Regions from separate parts of the Stutzerimonas tianxiuensis genome, predicted to be linked through region 2. Evidence: predicted binding sites of a transcription regulator. Region 2 holds the regulator's gene; the other holds the start of a gene.
The links. Region 2 encodes LexA, which represses DNA repair genes until DNA is damaged. Its sites were predicted from a motif close to CTGTNTNNNNANACAG; they were not measured.
Positions count from the first base shown of each region.

Region 1: recN (DNA repair protein RecN) is a predicted target of LexA. The motif match lies at 12,335-12,350, and genes of this name have one in related genera.

Region 1 is NZ_JBPVWS010000023.1:35,434-50,610, reverse strand. Features, by position in the region: gene ftsH (ATP-dependent zinc metalloprotease FtsH) at 1-655, opposite strand, end outside; gene rlmE (23S rRNA (uridine(2552)-2'-O)-methyltransferase RlmE) at 845-1,495, opposite strand; gene ACSSNI_RS21185 (YhbY family RNA-binding protein) at 1,577-1,888, shown strand; gene ACSSNI_RS21180 (DUF4149 domain-containing protein) at 1,914-2,312, opposite strand; gene greA (transcription elongation factor GreA) at 2,323-2,799, opposite strand; gene carB (carbamoyl-phosphate synthase large subunit) at 2,796-6,017, opposite strand; gene carA (glutamine-hydrolyzing carbamoyl-phosphate synthase small subunit) at 6,048-7,184, opposite strand; gene dapB (4-hydroxy-tetrahydrodipicolinate reductase) at 7,376-8,182, opposite strand; gene dnaJ (molecular chaperone DnaJ) at 8,260-9,387, opposite strand; gene dnaK (molecular chaperone DnaK) at 9,556-11,469, opposite strand; gene grpE (nucleotide exchange factor GrpE) at 11,566-12,135, opposite strand; gene recN (DNA repair protein RecN) at 12,373-14,049, shown strand; gene fur (ferric iron uptake transcriptional regulator) at 14,312-14,719, opposite strand; gene ACSSNI_RS21130 (outer membrane protein assembly factor BamE) at 14,813-15,177, shown strand, end outside.
Region 2 is NZ_JBPVWS010000008.1:190,655-205,831, reverse strand. Features, by position in the region: gene fadB (fatty acid oxidation complex subunit alpha FadB) at 1-1,004, shown strand, start outside; gene fadA (acetyl-CoA C-acyltransferase FadA) at 1,022-2,197, shown strand; gene ACSSNI_RS12550 (DUF1653 domain-containing protein) at 2,277-2,504, shown strand; gene topA (type I DNA topoisomerase) at 2,814-5,426, shown strand; gene ACSSNI_RS12540 (DUF6586 family protein) at 5,502-6,020, shown strand; gene ACSSNI_RS12535 (DMT family transporter) at 6,058-6,897, opposite strand; gene ACSSNI_RS12530 (hypothetical protein) at 7,076-7,312, shown strand; gene sulA (SOS-induced cell division inhibitor SulA) at 7,388-7,867, opposite strand; gene lexA (transcriptional repressor LexA) at 7,878-8,486, opposite strand; gene ACSSNI_RS12515 (TetR/AcrR family transcriptional regulator) at 8,683-9,390, shown strand; gene ACSSNI_RS12510 (L,D-transpeptidase) at 9,430-9,954, shown strand; gene nagZ (beta-N-acetylhexosaminidase) at 9,971-10,969, shown strand; gene ACSSNI_RS12500 (S-methyl-5'-thioinosine phosphorylase) at 10,983-11,720, shown strand; gene ACSSNI_RS12495 (LEA/WHy family protein) at 11,900-12,397, shown strand; gene ACSSNI_RS12490 (SEC-C metal-binding domain-containing protein) at 12,406-12,609, shown strand; gene ACSSNI_RS12485 (DUF2489 domain-containing protein) at 12,617-13,081, shown strand; gene ACSSNI_RS12480 (penicillin acylase family protein) at 13,142-15,177, shown strand, end outside.

The DNA of each region.
Region 1 (15,177 bases), on a different contig from region 2:
AGATGGTAAAGAACGGAACCTTGGCCTCGCCAGCGACCGCCTTAGCCAAAAGCGTTTTACCGGTACCCGGTGATCCAACCATCAGCACGCCACGCGGAATGCGGCCTCCGAGACGTTGAAACTTACCGGGGTCACGCAGGAACTCGACCAGTTCGGTGACTTCTTCTTTCGCCTCATCACAACCGGCGACATCAGCAAATGTGGTTTTGACCTGATCTTCGGACAGCAGGCGAGCCTTGCTCTTGCCAAAGCTCATCGGGCCGCCTTTGCCACCCGCGCCGCCTTGCATCTGCCGCATGAAGAACATGAAAACCGCAATGATCACCAAAATTGGGAAGCTAGCCACCAACAGCTGCGTCCAGATGCTCTGCTGCTCAGGCTGCCGGCCTTCGATCACCACATTGTTGTTGATCAGGTCACCGATCAGGCCGTTGTCCTGAATCGCGGGGCGAATCGTCTTGAACGTCTCGCCGTCACTGCGCTTGCCGGTAATGACGAAACCGTCGACGGTCACGCGCTCGACCTGACCTTCTTTCACCTGCTCGATGAAATCCGAATAGTTGAGCGTTTGCGGCTCTGTCGGGCTGGAAAAGTTGTTCATCACCGTCACCAGGACAGCGGCAATGATCAACCACAAAATCAGGTTCTTTGCCATGTCGTTCAATTCACTACCCTCTAGAGCAGGCGGGTTTTCGGGAGCCTGCATGACGGCCGATGGTTCGCTCTCGGCCTAACTTACTACACAACGTTGCTGAACGCGCAGCTCGGTCTGTAACCCGATATGAAACATGCTAGCCGGTAAATCATAGGCTCGGGTTCGACGGGATGGTTCAGCTCCATTCGGTTAAGACCGCAGCGCTTCCAGCGCGTTGCCATCGCCCCGGTATCCGCGCGCCAGCAGATACTGTTCACGTGAGCGGTCCCTTGATGACAAGGGTTTACGCATCTGCACCTTATCGAAATTCTGCCGCACATCCTTCAGGTAGGCATCGAAACCATCCCCCTGGAAAATCTTGATCAGAAAGTCCCCACCGGGGCGCAGAACTCGCATGGCCAGATCAAGCGCAAGCTCGCAGAGAAACATCGCTCGCGCCTGGTCAGCAACCTTCACCCCACTCATATTGGGGGCCATATCGGAAATCACAAGGTCAACTTGCGTTTCACCGATGGCCTGAAGGATCTCAGCGAATACTTCGTCCTCAGTAAAATCACCGAGAACAAAGGTAACGTCCGCAATGCTGTCCATGGGCAGAATATCGGATGCAATCAGCCTCCCGCGATCACCGATCACCCTGCTGGTGACCTGCGACCAGCCGCCCGGTGCAGCCCCGAGATCGACCACTGTCATGCCTGGCCGGAGAATACGATCCTTTTCTTGAATCTCGAGAAGCTTGTAGCTCGCTCGCGACCGATAGCCATCCCGCTGCGCCATCTTTACATAGGGATCATCAAAATGTTCTTTCAGCCAACGCGGGCTGGTCTTGGAGCGTGCCAAGCTGTTACCTCATCTGTGCGGCTCAGAGCGTGTCAGTTACACTAGCCGGGTTTTCCAGGGTTCTGACGCAAGGGTCGAATTATGCCGCTCACTAACGAGCAGAAGAAACAGTACAAATCCATCGGCCATCATCTGAAGCCTGTATTGATCGTATCGGAGAACGGCTTGACCGAAGGCGTACAAGCCGAGCTGGAGCGAGCCCTGAACGATCACGAATTGATCAAGGTGCAGCTGCGGATCACCGAGCGTGACGATCGGCGCGCGCTAACTGATGAATTATGCAAAATTGGCGGCTGCGAACTGGTTCAGTCTATCGGCAAGATGGCACTGATCTATCGCAAGAACCCCAAAGTGAACAAGCAGCTCTCTAACGTGCATCGCTTCCAGAGCTGATCCACTTTTCAGCCGCCGTCTTCTGCTATCGCTCCCGACCGGGAGCGACTTGCAGCACCAGGATTAACCCGCACAAACCCATCGCCAAGTAACTGAATACCAACCAGTACGATGATTCGATAATGCCCGCCCGCGCCGAAAAATGACTTCCGGCCAGGAGCAGCACTGCCAGTAACAGCTGACCTCGCAGATCGCGCCAAAGACTACGAAGCCCGCAGAGCTGGATCAGCACCGCCGCCTGAAGCAACACACAGAACGCAGCGAAGCCCACCAGCAAAGGCCGCAGACTGCCGGCGACCTCTTCGATCAGCAACGGCGCCAAGCCGATCTTGGCCAACGCCGGCAGCATTACAAACTGCAGCAGCCATAACCCGCCGACCCAGAATGTCTGGGCCAGCTGCCAACTAATCACGCCTGCGCGCATCGGTCGAATCTCAGAGATGGCGAACCTCGACGATCTCGAACTCGACCAGCCCTCCCGGCGTTTTCACCACAGCGACGTCACCTTCGACCTTGCCGATCAGGGCGCGCGCAATTGGGGAGCCCACGGAGATCTTGCCGAGCTTGATCTCCGCTTCGTCCTCACCAACGATCTGATAAGTGACGCGCTCATCAGTCTCGACATTGGCAATCTCAACGGTGGTCCCAAAGATCACTTTGCCAGTGTGCGGAATGCTGCTGACATCGATGACTTGAGCATTCTGAAGACGCCCTTCGATATCACGAATCCGCGCCTCGACCATGCCCTGCTGTTCGCGAGCGGCGTGATACTCGGCGTTTTCCTTGAGATCCCCCAGCTCACGCGCCACGCCGATGTCATGACTGAGCTTGGGGCGAAGGACTTTGGTGAGATGGTGCAGCTCTTCTTCCAAGGCGCGCGCGCCCTGGACAGTCATTGGGTATTTAGTCATGCCTTGATTCCTGCATGGAGATCCTGCAAGCGACGTACGGTCTTCTCGGGACCGAACTTCAGCGCCTCACAGATCGCCTGCCCACCAGCCAGGGTGGTGGTGCAGCAGATCTTGTGCTGCAGAGCGTTACGACGGATTGAGAAAGAGTCGGCGATGGACTGACGCCCCTCGGTAGTATTGATGATCAGCGTGACCTCGTCATTCTTGATCATGTCGACAACGTGCGGGCGACCCTCGGTTACCTTGTTCACCCGACGCACCGGCAGCCCAGCAGCCTCGATGATCTTTGCCGTGCCAGCCGTACCGACCACTTCGAAACCAAGCTCGATCAGATCACGCGCCACCTGGGCTACGTGTGGCTTGTCGTCATCGCGCACACTGATGAACGCACAGCCACTGTTCGGCAGAATCTCGCTAGCGCCGAGCTGAGCCTTGGCAAAGGCTTCGGCGAAGCTGTCGCCGACCCCCATCACCTCACCGGTCGATTTCATTTCCGGGCCGAGGATCGGGTCGACACCCGGGAACTTGGCGAAGGGGAAAACCGCTTCTTTAACACTGTAGAAATCTGGAATTATTTCTTCGGTCAGCCCGACCTCAGCCAGCGTTTTACCCGCCATGACACGTGCCGCAATCATCGCTAGCGAGACGCCGATGCACTTCGATACGAAAGGCACTGTACGCGACGCACGCGGATTGACCTCAATGACGAAGATGTCCTCGCCCTGCACGGCCATCTGTACGTTCATCAGACCGACCACACCCAACTCCAGCGCCATCTTCTTGACCTGGTCTCGGATTTCGTTCTGGATGTGCGCCGGCAATGAATAAGGCGGCAGTGAGCAGGCCGAGTCACCGGAATGCACGCCGGCCTGTTCGATGTGCTGCATGATGGCGCCGATTACCACGTGCTCGCCGTCACACACCGCGTCGATATCGACCTCGATGGCGCAGTTGAGGAAGTGATCGAGCAGCACTGGGCTGTCATTCGACACTTTCACCGCTTCGCGCATGTAGCGCTTGAGCTCTTCTTCCTGGTAAACAATTTCCATCGCCCGACCGCCCAGTACATAAGACGGACGCACCACCAGCGGATAACCGATCACTTTCGAGGCGGCAAGTGCCTCTTCTTCGCTGCGGGCGGTCGCGTTTGGCGGCTGGCGCAGGTTCAGGCGCTCGACCATCTGCTGGAAGCGCTCACGGTCTTCAGCGCGGTCAATAGAATCAGGGCTGGTTCCGATGATAGGCACACCCGCCTCTTCCAGCGCACGAGCCAGCTTCAGCGGAGTCTGGCCGCCGTACTGCACGATAACGCCCTTGGGCTGCTCGACACGGACGATTTCCAGCACGTCTTCCAAGGTTACCGGCTCGAAGTACAGACGATCCGATGTGTCGTAGTCAGTGGAGACAGTCTCAGGGTTGCAGTTGACCATGATGGTTTCATAACCATCGTCGCGCATTGCCAGTGCCGCATGAACGCAGCAGTAATCGAATTCGATGCCTTGGCCGATACGGTTCGGGCCGCCGCCGAGAATCATGATCTTCTCGCGGCTGGACGGATTCGCCTCGCACTCTTCCTCGTAAGTCGAGTACATGTAGGCAGTGTCAGTGGCGAACTCGGCGGCGCAGGTGTCGACGCGCTTATAGACCGGCAGCACTTTAAGCTTGTGCCGGTGAGCTCGCAGGTTCTTTTCGGTTACGCCAAGCAACTTGGCCAGGCGCGCGTCGGAGAAGCCTTTGCGCTTGAGCTTGTACATGACATCGCGATCGATGCTGGACAGGCCCATAGTCTTGATTTGCTCCTCCTCCTTGATCAGATCCTCGATCTGCACCAAGAACCACTCATCGATGCGCGTGAGGTCGAACACTTCGGCGACCGTCTTGCCAGCGCGGAAAGCATCGGCCACGTACCAAATACGATCAGCGCCCGGCACGGTCAGCTCACGCTTGAGGGTGCTTTCGCTCTCGGGGTCAGTCAGATCGAGCTTCGGATCAAAGCCGGACACACCGACTTCCAGGCCGCGCAGCGCTTTCTGTACAGATTCCTGGAAAGTGCGCCCGATGGCCATGACCTCACCGACCGACTTCATCTGGGTGGTCAAGCGAGCATCAGCTTTGGGGAATTTCTCGAAAGCGAAACGCGGGATCTTGGTCACGACGTAATCGATCGCCGGCTCGAAGGACGCAGGGGTGCGGCCACCGGTGATGTCGTTCTGCAACTCGTCGAGCGTGTAGCCCACCGCAAGCTTTGCAGCGATCTTGGCAATGGGGAAGCCAGTGGCTTTGGACGCCAGAGCTGACGAACGCGAAACTCGCGGGTTCATCTCGATCACGACCATACGGCCGGTGTTGGGGCAAATGCCAAACTGCACGTTGGAACCGCCGGTTTCAACGCCGATCTCGCGCAACACCGCCAGCGAGGCGTTACGCAGAATCTGATATTCCTTATCGGTCAGAGTTTGCGCTGGCGCGACGGTAATGGAGTCGCCGGTGTGGACCCCCATCGGATCGAAGTTTTCGATGGCACAGACGATGATGCAGTTGTCCTTCTTATCGCGGACCACCTCCATCTCGTATTCCTTCCAGCCGATCAGCGACTCATCGATCAGCAGCTCGCTGGTCGGCGACAAGTCTAGGCCACGAGCGCAGATCTCCTCGAACTCTTCACGGTTGTAGGCGATACCGCCACCGGTGCCGCCCATAGTGAACGAGGGACGGATGATGCAAGGAAATCCGACCTTATCGAGCACGCCATAGGCTTCGTCCATGTTGTGCGCGATACCGGAGACCGGGCATGCAAGGCCGATATTCTTCATAGCCTTGTCGAAGCGCGAGCGATCTTCAGCTTTGTCGATGGTGTCGGCGTTGGCGCCAATCATCTCGACGCCAAACTTCTCCAGGATGCCGTGCTTTTCCAGGTCCAGCGCACAGTTCAGGGCGGTCTGACCACCCATCGTCGGCAGTAGCGCATCGGGGCGCTCCTTCTCGATGATCTTGGCGACGGTGGCCCACTTGATTGGCTCGATGTAAGTGGCATCAGCCATGGACGGGTCGGTCATGATGGTCGCGGGGTTGGAGTTGACCAGGATGACGCGGAACCCCTCTTCGCGCAGTGCTTTGCACGCCTGCGCTCCGGAGTAATCGAACTCGCACGCCTGGCCGATGACGATCGGGCCAGCGCCGAGGATCAGAATGCTTTTGATGTCTGTACGTTTTGGCATGGTCTCTCTCGAATTCTGTGCTCGGCGAACTTAGCGGCGCTTGGCCATGGCGTCGATGAAGCGATCAAACAACGGCGCGACATCATGCGGGCCTGGGCTAGCCTCAGGGTGGCCCTGGAAGCTGAAGGCAACCTTGTCAGTGCGCTCAATACCTTGCAGCGTGCCGTCGAACAGCGACTTGTGCGTGGCGCGCACATTGCTAGGCAGGCTGGCTTCGTCTACGGCAAAACCATGGTTCTGACTGGTGATCATCACCACTCCCGTCTTCAGATCCTGAACCGGGTGGTTCGCACCGTGGTGGCCGTTGGGCATCTTCATGGTCTTGGCACCAGAGGCCAACGCCAACAATTGATGGCCGAGGCAGATACCGAACACCGGAATGTCGGTTTCGAGCACTTCCTGGATTGCCTTGATCGCGTAGTCGCAAGGCTCGGGATCACCGGGGCCGTTGGCCAGGAAGATACCGTCCGGGTTCAGCGCCAGGGCTTCGCTGGCAGGCGTCTGAGCCGGCAACACAGTGACCCGGCAACCACGCGCGACCAGCATGCGCAGAATGTTGTACTTCACGCCGTAGTCGAAGGCGGCCACATGGTACGGCAGCTCACTGGCAGGTACCTCAGCATGACCGTCATCACTCAGACACCAAACGCTCGAGCGCCACTCGTAGCGCTCCTTGACGCTGACCTCTTTGGCCAGGTCCATGCCCTTGAGACCGGGGAAGCTGCGAGCCAACTCCAGCGCCTTTTCTTCAGTCGCATCGTCACCTGCCAGGATGCAACCATCCTGAGCGCCTTTCTCGCGAAGGATGCGGGTCAGACGGCGGGTATCGATGCCTGCAATGGCGACGGTGCCATTGGCCTTGAGGTAATCCGGCAGCGGCTGCTTGTCCCGCCAGTTGCTCGAGACCAGCGGCAAGTCGCGAATCACCAGCCCGGCAGCCCAAACCTTCCAGGACTCGGCGTCTTCTGGGGTGGTACCGGTATTGCCAACGTGCGGATAGGTCAAGGTGACGATTTGCTTGGCATAGGAAGGATCGGTGAGGATTTCCTGATAGCCGGTCATGGCGGTATTGAACACCACCTCACCGATAGTCTGGCCGTCGGCGCCGATAGATTCGCCGCGAAAAATACTGCCATCGGCAAGGGCGAGAATGGCTGGCTTAGTCAAGAGACCTCCCAAAGATCAAGGCTGAAGCAAGCGCAGATTGTAAAAAAGCGGGATGACGTGTGAAGGTCATCCCGCTTTTTATTTGATTCATTCTGCGCAACTTTTAGTGGACACACTAAAACGGGAAGCTTACAGAAACCGCCCTTTCAGGTCCAGCCGCAATCAGCCAAAACGCCGAGCGAGGAGCTTCCTCAGCGTAGCCCGAGCACATCCTGCATGTCATACAGCCCCGCTGGCTGCTGCTCCAACCACATCGCAGCGCGCACCGCGCCTTTGGCGAAAGTCATCCGACTGGACGCCTTATGGGTGATCTCGACCCGCTCGCCCTCGGCTGCGAACAGAACGGTGTGATCTCCCACAACGTCGCCGGCACGCACGGTGGCAAAGCCGATCGTCTCCCGCGCACGGGCGCCCGTCTGCCCTTCGCGGCCATAAACCGCAACCTCCTGCAGATCGCGACCAAGCGCCTGCGCGACGACCTCACCCATGCGCAACGCAGTGCCCGACGGCGCGTCCACCTTGTGGCGGTGATGCGCCTCGATGATCTCGATATCGACCTCGTCACCCAGCACCCGCGCAGCCGTATCAAGCAACTTCAGACACAAATTGACGCCGACACTGAAGTTCGCCGCAAATACGATGGGGATATCCTGCGCGGCCGCTGCCAACTTCTCTTTCTCTGCAACCGAGAAACCGGTCGTACCGATCACCATCGCCTTACCGGCGCGCCGGCACACTTCGAGATTTTTCAGCGTGACCGAAGGATGAGTGAAATCGATCAGCACATCGAACTCGTCGACGACCTTCGCTACCTCACCAATCAGCGGCACACCGAGCCGCCCGATTGCCGCCAGTTCACCCGCATCGGCACCGACCAGAGTGCTATCAGGCCGATCAATGGCGGCGGTCAAACCCGCAGCACCGGCAGTTTGCTGAACGGCTTCGACCAGTGTCTTGCCCATACGCCCGGCGGCGCCCGTTACTGCAATACGTCGCATAAAAACAGCTCCAAGCTGCAAGCCTCAAGCTGCAAGAGCGCCTTCAGGAAGGCTGCCGCCTGCAGCTCGCCGCTGGATTAAAGATCGCCAAAAAATCGCTTCACGCCTTCAAACCAGCCACTGGCCTTTGGCGAATGCGAACTGTCGCTCTGTAAGGTCTTGCGGAACTCGTCGAGTAGCTCGCGCTGGCGCTTGCCCAGGTTGACCGGTGTCTCCACCGCGACCCGGCACAACAGATCGCCAGCCGCACCGCCACGCACAGGAGCAACCCCCTTGCCGCGCAAACGGAACTGCTTGCCAGTCTGAGTACCTTCCGGGATCTTCAACTTCACCCGCCCGTCGAGGGTTGGCACTTCCAACTCGCCGCCCAGCGCCGCATCGGCAAAACTGATCGGCACCTCGCAAAACAGGTGCTTGCCGTCACGCTGGAAGATCGGGTGCTCACGTACGTTGACCACTACGTAAAGGTCACCAGCCGGACCGCCCTGAGCGCCCGCCTCGCCTTCACCCGTCAAACGAATCCGGTCACCTGTATCGACACCCGGCGGCACCTTGACCGAAAGTGTCTTCTGCTCCTCGACCCGACCTTGCCCATGGCAGCTACCGCAAGGATCGGAAATCATCTTGCCGCTGCCATGACAGCGCGGGCAGGTCTGCTGAACCGAGAAGAAGCCCTGCTGCATGCGCACCTGACCGATGCCACCACAGGTGGTACAGGTCACTGGACTGGTGCCCTTCTTGGCGCCAGAACCGTCGCAGGTCTTGCATTCAGCCAAGGTGGGCACCCGGATGGTGACCGTGGTGCCCCGCACAGCCTCTTCCAGATCCAGCTCAAGGGTGTAGCGCAGATCGCTGCCGCGCTGAGCGCCGCCACGCGAGCTGCCGCGACCGCCAGCAAAGAAATCGCTGAACACATCGCCAAAGATGTCGGAGAAATTGGCGTTGCCGTAAGCCGCACCCGCGCCAGCTCCCATCTGGGGATCGACGCCGGCATGACCGTACTGGTCGTAGGCCTGACGCTTGCTCGCATCGGAAAGCACTTCGTAAGCCTCGTTGGCTTCCTTGAATGCGTCTTCAGCGGCTTTGTCTCCGGGATTACGGTCCGGATGATGCTTCATTGCGAGGCGACGATAAGCCTTTTTCAGCTCCGCCTCGCTGGCGCCGCGCTCGACACCCAGCACTTCGTAATAGTCACGTTTGGCCATAAGTTTCCTGAACCTTCAAATTCGTACCCTCCAGACACGCCGACGCGGGAGCAAGCCCCCGCGCGGCGATCAGCCCCGTCGCGGCATCACCGCATCGGGCTGGAGCAAAAGGCAGCAGCCTGAACGGACTCTGCCCTCACCCCTCTCATGGAGGTCATAAGCCGCGGCTTACTTGTTGTCCTTGACCTCTTCGAACTCAGCGTCAACCACGTCGTCACCTGACTGAGCATTGTCGCCAGCCTGCTCGCCTTCGCCGCCCTGAGGCTGCTCGGCATACATCTTCTGCGCCAGCGGAGTGGAAGCCTGCGAGACTGCTGCGATCTTGGCTTCGATCTCGGCCTTGTCGTCGCCCTTGATGGCCACTTCCAGCTCGCCGATGGCTTTTTCGATGTTGGCCTTGTCTTCTTCGGTGGCCTTGTCGCCAGCCTCGGTCAACATCTTGCGAGTTGCATGCACCAGCTGATCGCCCTGGTTGCGGACAGTCACCAGCTCTTCAAACTTGCGGTCTTCCTCGGCGTTGGCTTCGGCGTCACGCACCATCTGCTCGATTTCCTCCTCGGAAAGACCCGAGTTGGCCTTGATCACGATGGACTGGTGCTTGCCGGTGGCCTTGTCTTTCGCCGACACGTGCAGGATGCCGTTGGCATCGATGTCGAAGGTCACTTCGATCTGCGGCACACCACGCGGAGCGGGCGGAATATCAGCCAGATCGAAACGACCCAGGGACTTGTTCTGCGAAGCCTGTTTGCGCTCACCCTGCAGTACATGGATGGTCACGGCGCCCTGGTTGTCATCGGCAGTCGAGAACACCTGCGACTTCTTGGTCGGGATGGTGGTGTTCTTCTCGATCAGCGCAGTCATCACGCCACCCATGGTTTCGATACCCAGGGTCAGCGGGGAAACGTCGAGCAACAGCACGTCCTTGACGTCGCCAGCCAGCACTGCACCCTGAATGGCTGCACCCATGGCCACGGCTTCGTCGGGGTTGACGTCCTTGCGGGCTTCCTTGCCGAAGAACTCGGCAACCTTCTGCTGCACCAGCGGCATGCGGGTCTGACCACCGACCAGAATCACGTCGTCGATCTTGGAGACGTCGATCCCGGCGTCTTTCATCGCCATGCGGCACGGCTCGATGGTGCGCTGAACCAGATCCTCGACCAGCGCTTCGAGCTTGGCGCGAGAGATTTTCACGTTCAGGTGCTTCGGCCCGGTCGAATCTGCCGTGATGTAAGGCAGGTTGACGTCGGTCTGCTGACTGGAAGACAGCTCGATCTTGGCCTTTTCAGCAGCTTCCTTCAGACGCTGCATGGCCAGCGGATCACCCTTGAGGTTCATGCCGCTTTCTTTCTTGAACTCGTCGACGAGGTAGTCGATCAAGCGGATGTCGAAGTCTTCACCACCAAGGAAGGTGTCACCGTTGGTGGCCAACACTTCAAACTGATGCTCGCCGTCAACCTCGGCGATTTCGATCACCGACACGTCGAAGGTACCGCCACCCAGGTCATATACGATGACTGTGTGATCGCCCTTGGCCTTGTCCATGCCATAGGCCAGCGCGGCAGCAGTCGGCTCGTTGATAATGCGCTTAACATCCAGACCCGCAATGCGCCCGGCGTCCTTTGTAGCCTGACGCTGGCTGTCATTGAAGTACGCCGGGACGGTGATCACCGCTTCGGTAACCGGCTCGCCGAGATAGTCTTCGGCAGTCTTCTTCATTTTCTTCAGGATCTCGGCAGAGATCTGCGGCGGTGCCATTTTCTGGCCGCTCACCTCTACCCAGGCGTCACTGTTGTCCGCTTTGACGATCTTGTACGGAACCATCTGGATGTCTTTCTGCACGACGTCTTCATCGAAACGACGACCGATCAGTCGCTTCACGGCGTACAGCGTGTTGTGCGGGTTGGTAACAGCCTGACGCTTGGCCGATTGACCAACCAGGATTTCACCGTCATTGGCGTACGCAATGATCGAGGGGGTGGTGCGACCGCCTTCGGCGTTCTCGATCACCTTGGCCTTGCCGTTTTCCAGAATGGAGACGCAGGAGTTGGTCGTTCCCAGGTCGATACCGATAATCTTGCCCATGTGCTTCTCTCCGAACTTTGATTGATCCGCGCCTGTTTACCGGCTGCGGGTAATACAAAAACGCTTGGCTACCAGATGGGGGTCAGCCGCAAAAATTCAAGCCTGCTCATCAATCGAAGGCGGGGTTTCTGCCGGCGCCTTGCTGACAACGACCATCGCCGGACGCAACAGACGTCCGTTGAGCAGATAGCCCTTCTGGAACACCTTGAGCACGCTGCCTGGCTCGGCATGGGTGCTTTCTTCCATGGCCATGGCCTGGTGATGCTCGGGATTGAAGGGCTCGCCCTGTGGGTCAATCTGCACCAACTGATGGCGCGCCAGAGTGTCGAGCAACAACTTGAACGTCAGCTCGACACCTTCGCGCATCGGCTTGACTGCTTCATCATCTGGATTCGACAGCTCGAGCCCGCGCTCCAGACTGTCAGCGACGCCCAGCAGATCGCCGGCGAATTTTTCCAGCGCAAACTTGTGCGCTTTCTCAACATCCTGTTCGGCACGACGACGGATGTTCTGCAACTCAGCTGCCACTCGCAGGGACTGATCCTGCGCCGCGGCCAATTGCTCTTCGAGGGACTGCACCCGTGCAGCCAGATCCTCGGTCACCTCGGCTTGCGCGGTCTCGTTTTCATCAGGGGTCTGGTTGTCCAGGTTCTGCTCGTCGGCCATGCGGTCCTCCTCATCGATACGTCAGCGGGCGTCGACCCGCGCTTGTGCCGCTATATGGGGGCAACAAAATTCTGCTTCAAGGGCGTATCCACATCAAAGAAACACCCAGCCCCTTTCGAACAGCCCATTCGGTGCCTAACCGACCGCATTTGTTTACATACCACTCACGCGGAGCAGCTTGATGAGCCACGCAGAAGCACTGTATAAATACCCAGTCACCTACGCAGGAGTCCTGCCATGCTGGTCCATCTTTCCGTTCACAATTACGCAATCGTCGAGCATCTCGATCTTGAGCTCAAACGCGGCATGAGCGTGATCAGCGGCGAGACCGGCGCAGGCAAGTCGATAATGCTCGATGCGCTAGGTCTCACTCTTGGCGATCGAGCCGACAGCAGCGTGGTGCGCATCGGCGCGGACAAGGCGGATATTCTTGCGAGCTTCGACTTGGACGACATCCCAGATGCACGAGCCTGGCTGGCCGAGCGCGATCTGGAAAATGATGGCCCATGCATCCTTCGGCGAGTGATCACTGCTGAAGGTCGTTCGCGCGGCTATATCAACGGAACGCCCTGCCCGCAAGGTGACCTCAAGGCGCTTGGCGAGCTACTGATCGATATCCACAGCCAGCACGAACACCAGTCACTGCTAAAGCTCGATACGCACCGGCGGTTGCTCGATGAGTACAGCGGCAATCAAGATCTTGCCCGCCAGGTGCAGCTGGCCGCCCAGCGCTGGCGGCAAACCCGGCAGACCCTGGAGCGACTTAGCAGCAGCAGTGATGAACAGCGCGCCCGCCACCAGCTGCTCAGCTACCAACTCGAGGAGCTTGAGACATTGGCTCTCGGCGACGACGAATTGGACCAGCTGGAGCAGGAGCACAAGAACCTCTCCAACGCAGAACACCTGCTCGGCGCCTGTCGCCAGGTGATCGAGCTGTGTAGCGAGAGCGACGCCGGCAACGTACTGTCAGCGCTGACCTCGAGCCTGCAGCGCCTGACTGGCTTTCAGAACCAGCCCGGCGCGCTTGGCGAGGCCGTCAATCTGCTGTCCAGTGCGCAGATACAGGTTGAAGAAGCGATCGGCGAACTCAATCGCTTTCTCGATCACTTCGATTCCGACCCACAAAGGCAGCAGGCACTGGAAGAACGCCTCGACAGCATCTATACCCTGGCGCGCAAACACCGCGTTCAGCCGTCAGAGTTACCGAGCTTGCAGCAACGCCTCTTCGAAGAACTGGAAAGCCTTAACGCCGACGACACTGCGCTGGAGCAACTCGGCGAAGAGCTTGCCGCCTACGAGCGACATTATCGAGAAAAAGCCGAACAGCTGAGCGCTTCGCGCCAGCTGGCGGCAGAATCCTTGGCGCAAGCCGTCGAAACGGAAATTCAACGTCTGGGTATGCCAGGCGGCAAGTTTAGCGCCGTGTTGAAGCCCGCAGCAGAAGGAGACCTGATGCCACACGGACTGGAACAGGTAGAGTTTCTGGTAAGCGCCAACCCAGGCCAGCCACTGCGTCCACTGGCAAAGGTTGCCTCGGGCGGTGAGCTGTCGCGCATCAGTCTTGCGATTCAGGTGATCACAGCGCAGACATCACGCATTCCGACCCTGGTGTTCGACGAAGTGGACGTCGGTATCGGCGGGCCGACCGCAGAAGTGGTCGGCCAATTGCTGCGCCGCCTCGGCGAGCGGGGCCAAGTACTGACCGTGACCCACCTGCCACAAGTTGCGGCACAGGGTCACCATCACCTGTTCGTACACAAGGCGCGCGGCGCCCAAGAAACCCACACCGCTGTCGCCGCACTGGATGGCAGTGAACGGGTCGAGGAAATTGCCCGCATGTTGGGTGGGCTTGACCTCACCGAGCAAGCACTGGCCCACGCCCGCCAGATGATCGGCACAGCTCAAACATCCTAAAAAAGCAAGCAACGACGACCCACGGATCATCTTGCCGCGGCGCCAGCTGGAGAGCACACACCATTCCACGTACCGGACTGCACTGGGCTGGCTTGCAATAAAACGCGCCTCATCCGACTCATGGTCATGGGCACATCCCCAACGCACTGAGGCGGCAGCAGCCGGATGAATCGCACCTTCAAAACAAAACCCCGCCAATCGGCGGGGTTTTGTCATATAGCAAGATTATCCGGGGCTCACATTCGAACCAGATCAACTCCGATCACTCAGGCTTCTTGCGGACGTACAGCACCAAGTTGTGATCCACCAGGTCGTAGCCATGGCGCTTGACGATCTCCTTCTGCAGCTTCTCGATCTCCGGATCAAAAAACTCGATCACATCGCCGCTGTCGACGCACACCATGTGGTCATGATGGCCACCGTCAGCCAGCTCGAACACGGCATGGCCGCCATCGAAATTATGCCGAACCACAAGACCGGCTGCCTCGAACTGGGTCAGCACGCGGTAAACAGTTGCCAGACCGACATCCTCGCCGGCCTCCATCAATGCCTTGTAGACGTCCTCTGCGCTCATATGGCGACGATCAGTGGTATCCAGCATTTGCAGGATCTTGACCCGTGGCAGGGTTACTTTGAGGCCAGCTTTGCGTAGTTCGCTATTTTCAACCATGGTGGGCTTTCTCGCTGCTGCTGTTTCGCAGCCTCCTTCAATACGGGTATGATCCGGGCTTTGCCCAGCCAAGATAGTGGAAGTCACCTACCGATGCAAAACACCAAGCTCATGCTGTCCAGCCTCACGCTAGTGGGCCTGTTCGCACTCGCCGGTTGTTCATTCCCCGGGGTTTACAAGGTCGACATTCAACAGGGCAATGTCGTGACTCAGGACATGATAGACCAGTTGCGCCCCGGAATGACCCGATCACAAGTGCGGTTTATCATGGGCAACCCGCTGATCACCGACACGTTCCACGCTAACCGCTGGGACTATCTGTACAGCATCCAGCCTGGCGGCAGAGAACGTCAGCAGGAGCGCGTCAGCCTTGTATTCAATGCTAACGACCAGCTCGCTGGTCTTGCAGGCGACTTCAAGCCCGGCGTGAGCCGTGACGAAGCCATTCTGGGGACTGA
Region 2 (15,177 bases):
TCCGCCCAACCATGTCCTACGGCGACTTCGGTCACGTCGACATCGTGGTTGAGGCCGTTGTCGAAAACCCGAAGATCAAGCAGTCGGTGCTGGCCGAAGTGGAAGGCCTGGTGCGTGACGATGCCATCATCGCTTCGAACACCTCGACCATTTCCATCAGTCTGCTGGCCCAGGCGCTCAAGCGTCCGGAAAACTTCTGCGGCATGCACTTCTTCAATCCGGTGCACATGATGCCGCTGGTGGAAGTCATCCGTGGTGAGAAGACCAGCGAAACCGCGATCGCCACCACCGTTGCCTACGCGAAGAAAATGGGCAAGAGCCCGGTCGTGGTCAACGATTGCCCGGGCTTCCTGGTCAACCGCGTGCTGTTCCCGTACTTCGGCGGCTTTGCCCGTGCCATCGCTCATGGTGTGGACTTCGTCCGCGCTGACAAGGTGATGGAAAAGTTCGGCTGGCCGATGGGTCCGGCGTATCTGATGGACGTCGTCGGCATGGACACTGGCCACCACGGCCGTGACGTGATGGCTGAAGGCTTCCCGGATCGCATGAAGGACGACACCCGTACGGCCGTCGACGTCATGTATGACGCCAACCGTCTTGGCCAGAAGAATGGCAAGGGCTTCTATGCGTACGAGATGGACAAGAAGGGCAAGCCGAAGAAAGTGGTCGACCCGCAGTCCTACGAGCTGCTCATGCCGGTGGTCAGCGAGACGCGCGAGCTCTCCGACGAAGACATCATCAACTACATGATGATTCCGCTGTGCCTGGAGACTGTCCGCTGCCTGGAAGACAACATCGTCGAAACCGCTGCCGAGGCCGATATGGGCTTGATCTACGGCATAGGCTTCCCACCTTTCCGTGGTGGTGCACTGCGCTACATCGACTCGATCGGTGTTGCCGAGTTCGTGGCACTGGCCGACAAGTACGCCGACCTGGGCCCGCTGTATCACCCGACTGCGAAGCTGCGTGAGATGGCCGCTAACGGCCAGAGCTTCTACGGTTAATCGAGGAATAGAGAGATATGAGCCTTAATCCGAGAGACGTCGTCATTGTCGACTTCGGCCGTACCCCGATGGGTCGTTCCAAGGGCGGCATGCACCGCAATACCCGCGCCGAGACCATGTCCGCGCAGCTGATCGATGGCTTGTTGGCACGCAACTCCAAAGTCGACCCGGCAGAAGTCGAGGACGTGATCTGGGGCTGCGTCAACCAGACCCTGGAGCAGGGCTGGAACATCGCCCGTATGGCTTCGTTGCTGACCCGTATCCCGCATACCAGCGCCGCGCAGACTGTCAGCCGCTTGTGCGGTTCGTCCATGAGCGCTTTGCACACCGCCGCTCAGGCGATCATGACCGGTAACGGTGATGTCTTCGTCGTGGGTGGTGTCGAGCACATGGGCCACGTCGGCATGATGCATGGCGTCGACCCGAACCCGCAGCTGTCGCTGCACGCTGCTAAGGCGTCCGGCATGATGGGTCTGACAGCCGAAATGCTGGGCAAGATGCATGGCATCACCCGCGAGCAGCAGGACGCCTTTGGTGAGCGTTCGCATCGTCTGGCGCACAAAGCGACCGTCGAAGGCCTGTTCAAGGATGAAATCATCCCGATGGAAGGCTACGACGAGAACGGTTTCCTCAAGGTCTTCGACTACGACGAGACCATTCGTCCGGAAACCACCCTGGAAAGCCTGGCGGCGCTGAAGCCTGCTTTCAACCCGAAGGGCGGCACCGTGACTGCAGGTACCTCATCGCAGATCACTGACGGTGCTTCCTGCATGATCGTCATGTCGGCGCAGCGTGCTCAGGATCTTGGTATCCAGCCGATGGCGGTGATTCGCTCGATGGCGCTGGCCGGCGTCGACCCGGCAATCATGGGCTACGGTCCGGTGCCGGCGACTCAGAAAGCGCTCAAGCGTGCTGGTCTGACGATGGACGACATCGACTTCGTCGAGCTCAACGAAGCCTTTGCCGCCCAGGCATTGCCAGTTCTGAAGGACCTCAAGCTACTCGACAAGATGGAGCAGAAGGTCAACCTTCACGGTGGAGCCATTGCCTTGGGTCACCCGTTCGGTTGCTCAGGTGCGCGTATTTCCGGCACTCTGTTGAACGTGATGAAGCAGAACAGCGGTACGCTTGGCGTGTCCACAATGTGCATCGGCCTCGGTCAGGGCATCACCACGGTGTTCGAACGCGTCTAAGCTATTTGGCGGTACTGGAACCGGGGCTCTGTGCCCCGGTTTTCATTTTTGATGAGTGTTTTTTTCAGAGGCAGTCGAGATGCAAGTCACGCCAGGCCGTTACCGTCATTACAAAGGCCCCGAGTATCGCGTATACGCAGTTGCTCGGCATTCCGAAACGGAAGAGTCAGTGGTCTTCTATCAGGCGCTATACGGCGATTTCGGGCTGTGGGTTCGTCCGCTCTCGATGTTTACCGAGACGGTAGAGGTCGACGGCGAAACGCTTCCCCGTTTTGCCCTGATCGAAGCCGAGCCCACTCGTTTTTAGGCACTGTATGCACGAGCTGGCTTAACCCCTGCGCTTGACCTCAGCTCTATCGCCACTATATATAGCGGTGCTTTCAGACCGGGTGAAGACCATTCTCCCTCGGTTTAGGACGATAAGACCCAGCCGGGCAGCCAGGCTGCCAATGGATTTAGGCCATGGGTGCGGACGTTTTCCGGAGCAAATGATTGCTCTCGCAGGCTGGTTACGCTGCTTCGCTTCTAGGCTGGCAAGCCAGGTGACGTTTCGACGTCGGGCTGCTGCCGGTTCAACAATCTCAGTTCACCTCTCGATTCAGGAACTCTCCTCTCCATGGGTAAATCGCTGGTCATCGTGGAATCACCGGCCAAGGCCAAGACAATCAACAAGTATTTGGGCAACCAATACGTGGTGAAGTCGAGTATCGGCCACATCCGCGACCTTCCCACCAGCGGCTCTGCCAACAAGGAGCCGGTCAAGCGCGGCAAGGCTGCAGCGGCCGAAGCTCCAGCGCTTTCGCCGAAGGAGAAGGCCAAGCGTCAGCTGTTTACCCGCATGGGCATCGATCCCGAGCACGGCTGGAAGGCGAAGTACGAAATCCTGCCCGGCAAAGAGAAGGTCATCGATGAGCTTCGTCGCCTGGCCAAGGAAGCCGATACCATCTATCTCGCGACCGACTTGGACAGAGAGGGGGAGGCCATCGCCTGGCATCTGCGCGAATCCATAGGTGGCGATGATGGCCGCTACAAGCGCGTGGTGTTCAACGAGATCACCAAGAAGGCGATTCAAGAGGCGTTCTCCAAGCCGGGCGACCTCGACATCAATCGTGTCAATGCGCAGCAAGCACGACGGTTCCTCGACCGAGTCGTGGGTTACATGGTCTCACCGCTGCTCTGGTCCAAGATCGCCCGAGGGCTCTCCGCTGGCCGTGTTCAATCGGTTGCTGTGAAGCTGGTGGTGGAGCGTGAGCGCGAGATCCGGGCATTCGTTCCGGAAGAATATTGGGAAGTACACGCCGACCTTGGTACGAGCGGCAATGCCAAGGTTCGCTTCGAAGTCTCTCGCGAGAACGGCGAAGCCTTTAAACCCCTCAACGAAGCGCATGCCATGGCGGCGCTCGAGCAGCTCAAGGATTCCAGCTACAGCGTCACCAAGCGTGAGGACAAGCCGACCAGCAGCAAGCCGTCTGCGCCGTTCATCACCTCGACGTTGCAGCAGGCGGCGAGCAACCGTTTAGGGTTCGGTGTGAAGAAAACCATGATGATGGCGCAGCGTCTCTACGAGGCTGGCTACATCACCTACATGCGTACCGACTCGACCAATCTGTCGGCAGATGCGCTGACGATGGTTCGGGGGTTCATCGAAGACGAGTTTGGCGGCAAGTATCTGCCTGAAAAGGCCAACTTCTACTCCAGCAAGGAGGGCGCCCAGGAGGCTCACGAGGCGATTCGTCCGTCGGACGTCAATCTGCGCCCGGCGCAGCTGACGGGAATGGAACGAGACGCCGAACGCCTCTATGACCTTATCTGGCGTCAATTCGTGGCGTGCCAGATGCCGCCTGCACAGTATCTGTCGACGAGCGTGACGGTCACTGCCGGCAATTTCGAGCTGCGCGCCAAGGGCCGCATTCTCAAATTCGACGGTTACACCAAGGTCATGCCGCAGCAAAGCAAGAGCGGCGAAGACGACGTGCTGCCGGAGATGAACAAGGGCGATGGGATGAAGCTGATCAAGCTTGATCCGAGCCAGCACTTCACCAAGCCCCCGGCGCGCTATTCGGAAGCGAGCCTGGTCAAGGAGATGGAAAAGCGAGGCATCGGCCGTCCATCGACCTATGCGGCGATCATCTCGACGATCCAGGATCGTGGCTACGTCTCGCTGCACAACCGCCGCTTCTACTCCGAGAAGATGGGCGACATCGTTACCGAACGCCTGTCAGAAAGCTTCAATAATCTGATGGACTACGGTTTTACCGCCGGCATGGAGGAAAACCTCGACGACGTTGCTCAGGGCGAGCGCGAGTGGAAGCACGTACTCGACGAGTTCTACGGAGATTTCAAGAAAAAGCTCGAGGTGGCCGAGGCCAGCGAGAACGGCATGCGTGCCAATCAGCCTACGCTGACCGACATTCCGTGCAAGGTTTGCGGTCGGCCGATGATGATCCGCACCGCGTCCACCGGCGTCTTCCTAGGTTGCTCCGGCTACAGCCTGCCACCAAAAGAGCGCTGCAAGTCCACGGTCAACCTCATCCCTGGCGATGAGATTGCCGCTGATGACGAAGGTGAGTCCGAATCCCGAGTGCTGTTGGGCAAACATCGTTGCCCGATCTGCAGCACGGCGATGGATGCCTATCTGCTCGACGAAACCCACAAGCTGCATATCTGTGGCAACAACCCCGACTGCACCGGTTACGAAATCGAAGAGGGTCAGTACCGCATCAAGGGCTATGAGGGGCCGAGCCTGGAATGCGACAAGTGCGGTAGTGAAATGCAGCTCAAGACGGGCCGCTTCGGCAAGTTCTTCGGCTGCACCAATGCCGACTGCAAGAACACGCGTAAATTGCTCAGAAGCGGTGAGGCGGCTCCACCGAAGATGGATGCCGTGAAGATGCCTGAGCTTAAATGTGAAAAGGTCGACGACACCTATGTGTTGCGTGACGGCGCCTCCGGTTTGTTCCTGGCCGCCAGCCAGTTCCCCAAGAACCGTGAGACCCGTGCACCCCTGGTGCTGGAGCTGCTCCCCCACAAGGATGAGATCGACCCTAAGTATCACTTTCTGCTGAGTGCGCCTCAGAAGGATTCGGAAGGGCGCGCGGCCGTGATCCGCTTCAGCCGCAAGACCAAGGAGCAATACGTTCAAACCGAGGTCAATGGAAAGCCGACCGGCTGGAAGGCATTCTTTGATGGCGGCAAGTGGAAGGTAGAAGACAAGAGCACCGGCAAGTAACTGACAGCCGCGAGTCGAAGCCGTCTTCCTGCGGGCTTCGACTCATTGCGTTTCAACTCTCGGGAGACCGTCGCCATGGCTCATGAGCTGTACACCCGCACCAATCAGAAAATCTACTTCGCCGGACTGGCCCTCGAAAACTGGCGGCGGGCTGAAGAGAAAGGCGCGATGAATGCGCCAGGTCTGATTCAGGCCGAGCGCGAGGCTAGCCTTTTTCAACTGTACGGCGCGTTGTTGGGCCTGTGTCATGAGATCGCCGGCTACTATCGCCTGCCCGAAGCCAGTGCGCCGCGTCCGGAGCTGTTGCTGGTGCCCTCAGTGCAAGGCGCTTCATCAAGCCCGGAGCTGGCTGAGCTAATTGAGCTGGCCGAGCATTCCGAAACCTGGTTAGCAAAGCTGCTGAAAGCTTACTCGGTACTCTTCGAGCCGCCTCGTACGCCAGCCAAAGCCAAGACCGATCCCACCATGCCGTTGATCGAGGCAGTCAGTGTCGATGAACAGGTGCCGGCGTTGGCACGGGAAGAGCTGGAGGCTTGGCGGCGCAGCTTGAAAGAGCTGGCCTTACGCTTTCGCGAGTCACTGACCGAGTGGTAAGCGAATAAGCGCGCAACGGCAGGGGGCCGCCGTTGCATCAGGTGCGCTGCTTGAACCTTAGGACTAGAGCAATGCCGCCTAGAATCGCAAAGCCGGCGACCAGCAACTTTCCGGTCAAGGGCTCCCCTAGCAACAGGCTTCCCGCCAGGGCTGTTAGAAGTGGCACGCTCAGCTGTACGGTGGCCGCCTGGATGGCCGCCAGGCCCGGGAGCGCTGCGTACCAGATGGCGTAGCCGATGCCGGAGGTCAAGCCGCCAGACAGCAGCGCATAGATCACTCCTGTGCTGTCCCATTTCAGGCTGTTCAGCGCCAGCAGGCATAACAGGATGGCAATTGGCAGGGTCCGAACGAAGTTACCCGCAGTAGCAGCCAGTGCATCAGGCGTACCTTTGCCTAATATCGAATAGGCGCCCCACGCAGCGCCCGCCAGCACCATCAGCAGAGAAGCCGATAGCGGCGGTGTACTCGTGCCAGGCAGCAGAAGCGTGAGTAGGCCAGCGCCTGCCATAAGCATTCCGGCACTCTGCCCCCAATGCAATCGCTCACCGTGAAGCATCCCCCAGGCGATCATGCTCAACTGCACAGCCCCGAACAGCAGCAGCGCGCCGGCGCCTGCGTCAAGGTTGAGGTAGGCATAGGAAAAGGAGGCTGCATAGGCGAAGAGTGCCAAGGCGCCTCGCCAGCTACCGGAGGTCGACGAAGATCGTCTTCTCAGGCACAGCAAAAGCCACAACACCACTGCTCCGGCAAATAAACGCAGTGCAGTAAAACTGGCCGGATCGATCTGGCTGTCGCGAAGTGCCGCGCGACAAAGCAGTGAGTTGCCAGCGAATGCAAGCATGGCCAGGGCCGTCAATAGCAAGGTTTTGATGGTCATCCAGCGGTCCGGTCCACGGTAGACCGCCATCCTAACGGCTGGCCGCGTTGCTGCGCATCTGCTTTCTGTCTGGGCGAGAGTGTCTGAAAATTCAGCAATGTGTCTCGGCAGCGAAACCCAAAAGCTGCCCGCAGGCCGGGTGGCTGTTACAATGCGCCGTTTGAACGGGAGCATGATCATGCCAACGTCTTTTCTGGAAATCGTCGAGCTACCCGACGGCAGCATTGTGCTGCGTCGCGCCGAGGACGAAGGCGTACTGGTCACGCTGGATTTTTCTGACGATGCCAAGGCGTTCCTGCAGGGGCAGCACGTCGAAATCGCCAAGGCAATGTTCAACATTGGCGTGCAAATGGCGGGGCGGGTGTCAGAGGGTGATTTCGAGCGGGAGGAAGAGGGCTCGCGGGTATTGCATTGAGAGGTGGAATGCTTGGACTGCTTTACGGCTGCGGGCGGGCTTCGGCACATCCTTATGCCGAATGGCTGGGACGTATCAGCTACCCAGACGTATGTTCAAACTTTGCGCATTACCCTGAGCGGCCGCCACCCGAAGTTTCAGCCGGGACGCCTTGTCGAGGCGTGGGAACCAGGTAATCACCGTGTGGCTGCAGCCTGACACCAATGCCTTGCACGCCAGCTCAAGCGCAGTCTGACTTTCACGCGCCTGCAGCAACAGGATACGGTCACGATTCAGGCCGTTTTCTCGCAGCCAATTCTGTGAAAGTGATACCGGTGGAGCAATCAGTGTGAGCCAGCGCGTATCAGCCGCCTCACTGAGCTCGCGCAGCATTGGAGCCAGCAACTGGCGGCAGTGATCCCCGCTACCGGTAAGGGTCATTTCGCTAAGGCAGTCATCCGCGGGCTGCGGGGCGCGCGCTACCTCGCCGAAGGGCGTCAGGCGATGCGCGATCAGCCCTTCGAACAAGGAAAGCTGCGGTGGTTTGCCTGCGGTGGGTTGGGGATGGTACTGCATGAACCTCTCCTTAGCGGCGTATTACGCCGACGCTCAAACCTTCGATAACAAGCTCTTGCTGCTCGAGATCAACTTCAATAGGCGCAAACTCGGGGTTTTCAGCGAGCAGCCAGACCTTGCTGCCTTCGCGCTTGAAACGCTTAACGGTTACTTCGTCCTCGATTCTGGCCACGACAATCTGTCCGTTACGCGCTTCACGCGTGGTATGGACCGCCAACAGATCACCATCGAAGATGCCGACATCCTTCATGCTCATACCGTGTACACGCAGCAGGTAATCAGCCTTCGGCTGAAAAAATGAAGGATTGATCTGGCAAGATTCTTCGACATGCTGCTGTGCGAGAATTGGCGCCCCGGCGGCCACCCGGCCGATTACTGGAAGTCCATTTTCCTCAGTAGCCGGTTCGAACCCTGGAATACGTATCCCGCGGGAGGCGCCGGGCGTCATCTCAATGGCTCCTTTGCGAGCCAAGGCCTTGAGGTGCTCCTCTGCGGCATTGGGCGACTTGAAACCCAGCTCTTGAGCGATCTCGGCACGCGTCGGCGGATAGCCGTTGTCCTCAAGGCAGCGCTTGATGAAGGCGAGAATTTCCGACTGGCGTGGGGTCAGCTTGATCATCAAAGGGCCTCTGTTCTTTTATACAGTGACTGGGATTATATACAGTGCTGGATGCTTGGCAATCGTTGTTTGAAGCAGCCGCAGGCTATCTTTGAATGCGCTTTGAACCGGTCGCCAGAGTTATTTGGCGCTATGTTGGTTGACTTGGGGTAGGTTGAAACGTAAGTTTCAAACAGATGTTTGTCGGGGGAGAAGCATGGCGCAGTCTGAAACAGTCGAGCGTATTCTGGATGCGGCGGAGCAGCTATTCGCTGAGAAGGGGTTCGCCGAGACGTCGCTGCGTCTGATCACCAGCAAAGCCGGCGTCAACCTGGCCGCGGTGAATTATCACTTCGGCTCGAAAAAAGCTCTTATTCAAGCGGTTTTCTCGCGTTTTCTGGGTCCGTTCTGCTTGAGCCTCGAACGTGAGCTCGACAGGCGTGAGGCCCAGTCCGACAGAAAAGAAAGTCTCGAGGAGTTGCTTGAGATTCTAGTTGAGCAGGCACTGGCGGTGACGCCACGCAGTGGCGACGATCTGTCCATTTTTATGCGCCTGCTGGGGCTTTCGTTCAGTCAGAGCCAGGGCCATCTGCGTCGTTACCTGGAAGACATGTACGGCAAGGTGTTCCGCCGCTATATGCATCGAGTCCACGAGGCCGCTCCGTCGATCCCACCCATTGAGTTGTTCTGGCGTGTGCACTTCATGCTTGGCGCTGCGGCATTCAGCATGTCCGGCATCAAGGCTCTACGGGCCATTGCCGAGAACGACTTTGGCGCCAGGACGTCAATCGAGCAGGTCATGCGCATGATGGTGCCGTTCCTCGCGGCCGGCATGCGGGCCGATTCCGGTGTGGCTGATCCTGGGCTGGCTCAGGCCCATCCGATTGCCCGGCGTAACGCGCTGGCTATGCCAGCTAAGGGCTAGGGTGCATCCTCGGGGCGCGATCAGCTAAGCTAGCCGCCCATGACTGACCTCGATTTTCTTCACGTCTCGATCGCTGACCAGATGCTTTACGGTTTTACCGGTTCCCGCCTGCGGCTCCGGTTGCCAGTTTCGACTGCGCTTAATGGGGCAGGCGAGCGTAATGGCTCTGGCTGTACGCCCCGGGGTCGCCACCGGGTGCGTGCGCGGATTGGTGAGGGCCTGCCTTTGGGCGCCGTGTTGCGTGGACGACGCTGGACCGGCGAGGTTTGGAATGCCGACATGCATGACCAGTTTCCTGGCCGTGACTGGATTCTGACCCGAATTCTCTGGCTAAGCGGCTGCGAGCCTGGCTATAACCGGATGGGCTCGGTGGATACCTTCCGTCGCTATATCTATCTGCATGGCACGCCTGACTCTGAGCCAATGGGCATACCGCGTTCGCATGGCTGTATCAGAATGCGCAATGCCGACCTGCTCGATCTGTTTCCTCGTGTGCCCGCTGGTTGTGCCGTGCACATCGGCGAAGCGGCATGTCCGGAATGGTCGAGCGCAACGATCAATTAAGGATTCGCTGACTAACATGCAAGGCTCTTTGATGCTGGACGTCGCTGGTACCTGGCTCACTGCCGAGGATCGCCAGTTATTACGCCAGCCGGAAGTCGGTGGGCTAATTTTATTTGCCCGCAACATCGAAAATCCGCGTCAGGTCGAGGCCCTTTGCCGCGCCATTCGAGCGGTGCGGCCTGACCTCTTGCTCGCGGTCGATCAGGAGGGCGGGCGTGTCCAGCGGCTGCGGCGTGATTTCGTCCGGCTACCGGCGATGCGAGAGTTTGCCTCGCATGCCAATGCCGTTGAATTGGCAGAAGCCTGTGGCTGGATCATGGCGACCGAGGTGCTCGCCGTTGGACTCGATTTCAGTTTCGCGCCTGTGCTGGACCTTGATTATCAGCGCAGCGCGGTGGTGGGCTCGCGTGCTTTCGAGGGAGATCCGCTACGCGCCAGTGAGCTTGCAGATGCTTTCATCAACGGCATGCACAGTGCCGGAATGGCCGCCACTGGTAAGCACTTCCCCGGTCATGGCTGGGCCGAGGCAGATTCCCATGTGGCGATACCGGTCGACGAACGCGGACTGGATGAGCTTCGCGGTCAGGATCTTGTTCCGTTCTACAGGTTGGCGGACAAGCTTGACGCTGTAATGCCAGCCCATGTGATCTATCCGCAGGTCGACGACAGGCCCGCTGGGTTTTCTCGGCGCTGGTTACAGGATGTCCTGCGCGGCGAGTTGGGTTTTCGCGGCGTGATCTTCAGTGATGACCTGTCGATGGCCGGGGCGCATGTGGCCGGTGATGCCGCGAGCCGGATAGAAGCAGCGCTGTCAGCGGGTTGCGACATGGGGCTGGTATGCAACGATCGAGGCGCCGCGGAGTTGGCGCTGTCGGCGCTGCAGCGGCTTGGAGTGCGGCCATCCGCGGTCTTAGGCAAGATGCGCAGCCGCGCGGCCGACTCGTCGGAGTATAAACAGGACCCACGCTGGCAGGCCTCCATTGCTGCGCTCAGAGCCGCTGAGCTGATTGCTTGACCAAGGAACATAGATGACTGTCCATGCCATTATTGGCGGCACCGGGCTTACAGAGCTGCCGGGGCTGACCCTGCGTGAAGCTGTTCCCGCCGAGACGCCGTACGGTCCGCCGTCGGCCGATATTCTGCGTGGCGACTATGCCGGTCATGAAGTGCTATTTCTCGCCCGGCACGGGCACCCTCACCGGGTTCCGCCACATCAGGTGAACTACCGCGCCAATCTGTGGGCTCTGAAACGCGCGGGCGCAGAGTCGATCATCGCAGTGAACGCTGTTGGTGGCATTCATCCAGCCATGGGTGCCGGCCATCTCTGTGTGCCTCACCAGCTCATCGATTACACCTATGGCCGTGAGCACACATTCTTCGAGGGCGACATCGAGCATGTCACCCATGTCGATTTCAGCTATCCCTATAACGAACGCCTGCGTCAGCGCCTGATAGGCGGTCTGGCAGCTGAGAGTTATCTGTTCAGCAGCCATGGCGTGTATGGCTGCACTCAGGGGCCGCGGCTAGAAACGGTTGCCGAAATCGCCAGGATGGAGCGCGATGGTTGCGATATCGTCGGGATGACCGGTATGCCGGAAGCAGTATTGGCGCGTGAGCTGGAGCTTCCATATGCCTGTCTGGCACTGGTCGTTAATCCTGCTGCTGGAAAGGCCAGTGGGATAATCACCATGGCCGATATCGAGGCCGCGCTGGCTGAAGGGATCGTCAAGGTACGTACGGTACTGGCACGCGCGCTGGTGGGTTGAGTACAAGGATGTGCGTGCTGCCTTGGCGAGCGAGTGTGCGCAGGCTGAACTGGCGCGATGGGCTGGCGGACTCAAAAAGAACGGTAGTAAAGACGTAGCGTATCGCTGCTATTTTCGTCCAACACCCATTGCGGGCGATCCGCTGCTTGCTACACTTGGCCGTCCTTTGGAGTACCGGAATGCTTTGCCACGCACCTATAAGAAGAATATCCAGAACGGTGATGTTGTTGAGTCTGCTGGCCGGCCTTGCAGGCTGTTCAACTTGGTTCAGCAGTGATTTCCGGGATCCTCGCGTTCAACTCAAAAACGTTGAAATCATCAAGGCCAGGCTGCTCGAGCAGGAGTTCATGCTGCGCTTTCGCATCGACAATCCCAACGAACAAAGCCTTCCTGTTCGCGGCCTGGTCTATAAAGTGCACCTCAACGACATCGAGCTGGCGAGCGGTGAGTCCAGTGGCTGGACAACTGTGGCTGGAAACGGCTTCGAGTATTACGAGGTGCCGATCCATACCAATCTCTGGCGGCACATGAAATACATTGTTCGCTTGCTGGAAAAACCGGACCGTCCCATTGCCTATCGTCTGGATGGTGAGTTGAAAACGGGCCTGATGCTCGGGCGGCGCGTGCACATCTCCACCAATGGCGAGATAATCCCTGGCAACTTTATCCCGGAGTAGTAGTACCGATGAACCACGAAACCCACGTGCACGGTCCCGATTGCAATCACGACCACGACCACGACCACGCACACCACGATCATGGTCATGTTCACGGCCCGCATTGCAATCACAGCCACGACCCGGTGCGCAATCCGCTGAAGGATGTTGGTCGGAACGATCCTTGCCCCTGCGGTAGCGAAAAGAAGTTCAAGAAGTGCCACGGAGCCTGATCCGCGCATGACTCCCATCAACACACTGTTGCTCATAGCTGGCCTGCTGCTGATCGTGGCCCTGGCGGGATACGCCCTGCATCTATGGCGCAAGGTGTGGCGTAGGGAGCAGCAGCTGGCGGAAATGCAGGCGCAGCAGCATGCAGCGCTTGCGGCGGATCTGCGCGTACTGGCCGGTAGCTTGCTTGACGAGCAGGTGCCGTTGATCGAAGGCGCGATCCGGATCAAGGTGCTGCTGGACAACTACGACTCCACGCTAGGCCAGGATCCGCGCTGCCAGGTTTTCCAGGTGCTCTTCGCTGAGACCGCGCAGGTGCCGACGCATGACGCCTGGAAAGCGCTGGATCGCTCCGAGCGTCGCCATCATGAAGCCCGCTTCAGCGCGCTCGAACTGCAGCACAAGGCCGAGGCGCGCCGCTCCGCCCGCTGGTTGCTCGATGAAGCACTGCCGAAGAATCACCAAGCCGCCTGACCGCGACGGCTGATCACATCCTTTTCATACTCGTACTGCCCTGCCTGCAAGGAGCCGTTGATGCCATTGCGTCTGCCGTTTTCTCTGGTTCGCCTGTTCTTGGGCGCCGCACTTGTAGGTGGAGCCCTCAGCGGCTGCCAGGCCTATCTGGACAGTCGCTATAGCGACAGCTTGCCGCCTGCTAGTGGCGTCCAGGCGATTACCGGTCTGGACAAGAGTGTGAGCATCCGTCGCAATACGTTGGGAATGCCGTTGATCGAAACGGCGAACTTTCACGACGCGCTGTTCGGGTTGGGTTATGTGCATGCCACCGACCGCCTGAGCCAGATGGTCAGCATGCGGCTTATGGCCGAAGGGCGCCTGGCTGAAATGGCCGGTCCTGGCGTACTTGAAGTAGACCGCTTCATGCGTGCCGTGAATCTTCGGCAGAGCGCAGCGGGGCTGTACCGGGACAGCTCGCCTCGGATGAAACGCTTCTTCGAGGTGTATGCCAGGGGCGTTAACGCCTACTTGTTCCGCCATCGCGACAAGTTGCCGATGGATCTGGCCGCCACGGGCTATACCCCCGAATACTGGAAGGCTGAAGATTCGGCGCTGGTGTTCTGTCTGTTGAACTTCGGCCTGGCGGTTAATCTTCAGGAAGAAATCGCATCGCTGGTCATGGCGCAGAAAGTCGGTGCGGATAAGGTCGCCTGGCTGCTGCCCACCTATCCGGATGAGGCGTTGCCATTCGAGGAAGTCGACAAGCTCAAAGGCTTGAAGCTCAGTGGCGCTATCGCTGGGCTTGCAGCGCTCGATAGCGCTGCCACTCAAGTGGCATCGCTCAACATGCTGGGCGTTGCCGCTTCGAATAACTGGGCCGTTTCCGGCAGCAATACGCGCAGCGGCAAACCGATCCTGGCCAACGACACTCACCTGCCGCTGTCGATGCCGTCGTATTGGAACTTCGTGCAGATTCGCTCGCCGAAATTCCAGGCTGCAGGCGTGACGATTGCCGGCGTGCCGGCCGTGGTCGCCGGTTTCAACGGCAAGCTGGGTTGGGGCATGACCATGGTCATGGGCGATACCCAAGATCTGTTTCTTGAACAGGTGCGGCGCGAGGGCGGCCGCTTGCTCTATCTGGCCGATGGCAAGTGGGTGCCGGCGCGCGAGCGAAACGAGACCTTCTTTATCAAGGGCGCACGCCCAGTTCGTGAAACGATCTACGAGACACGCAACGGCCCGCTGCTCAACAGCGCTCTAGGCGAGCGCAAACACCCGTTGCAGCCGCTGCAGTTGAGCAGTGGCTACGGGCTGGCCCTGAAAACCAACCAGTTCGAAGCGGATCAGTCGCTGGACGCATTTTTCGACCTGACCCGTGCGCAATCCGTTGATCAGGCGTTCGAGGCGACTCGTGACATCCGTGCAATGGCGCTGAACATTGTGTTTGCTGACCAGCAAAGTACCGGCTGGCAGGTCACCGGGCGCTATCCCAACCGTCGCGAGGGCTTGGGCCTGGTCCCGTCGCCCGGTTGGGAAGGGCGTTATGACTGGGATGGTTATGCTGATCCGATGTTGCATCCCTACGACCAGGACCCGGTGCAGGGCTGGCTGGGTACTGCCAATCAGCGCACAGTACCCAAGGGCTACGGCATGCAGCTTTCCAATTCCTGGTACTACCCGGATCGTGCCGAGCGCATGGCCGCTCTGCTTGGGCAAGGCAAGCAGGACACTCGCAGCGTGATCGCGATGCAATACGATCAGACCACGACCTTTGCTGCCAAGCTGCAGACCATGCTGCAGGCACCGGGAATGGCAGAGCCGCTGAAAGCCTCCATCGACGCACTGGGCGAGCCGGATCGGCGCCGGGCACGTGAGGCGCTTTCGACACTTTTGCGCTTCGATGGCAGGCTGGCCGCCGGCTCGGCGGACGCCGCGCTGTATGAAGCGTTCCTGATGGAAACGGCGCGCCAGACTTTTCTCGACGAGCTAGGGCCAGACAGCAGTGCTGCATGGAAGGCGCTGGTCGAAACCGCAAACGCCTCCTATTCGGCGCAGGCAGATCATCTGCTCAGCCGCGACGACAGCCCTTTCTGGGACGACATCGGTACACCGGG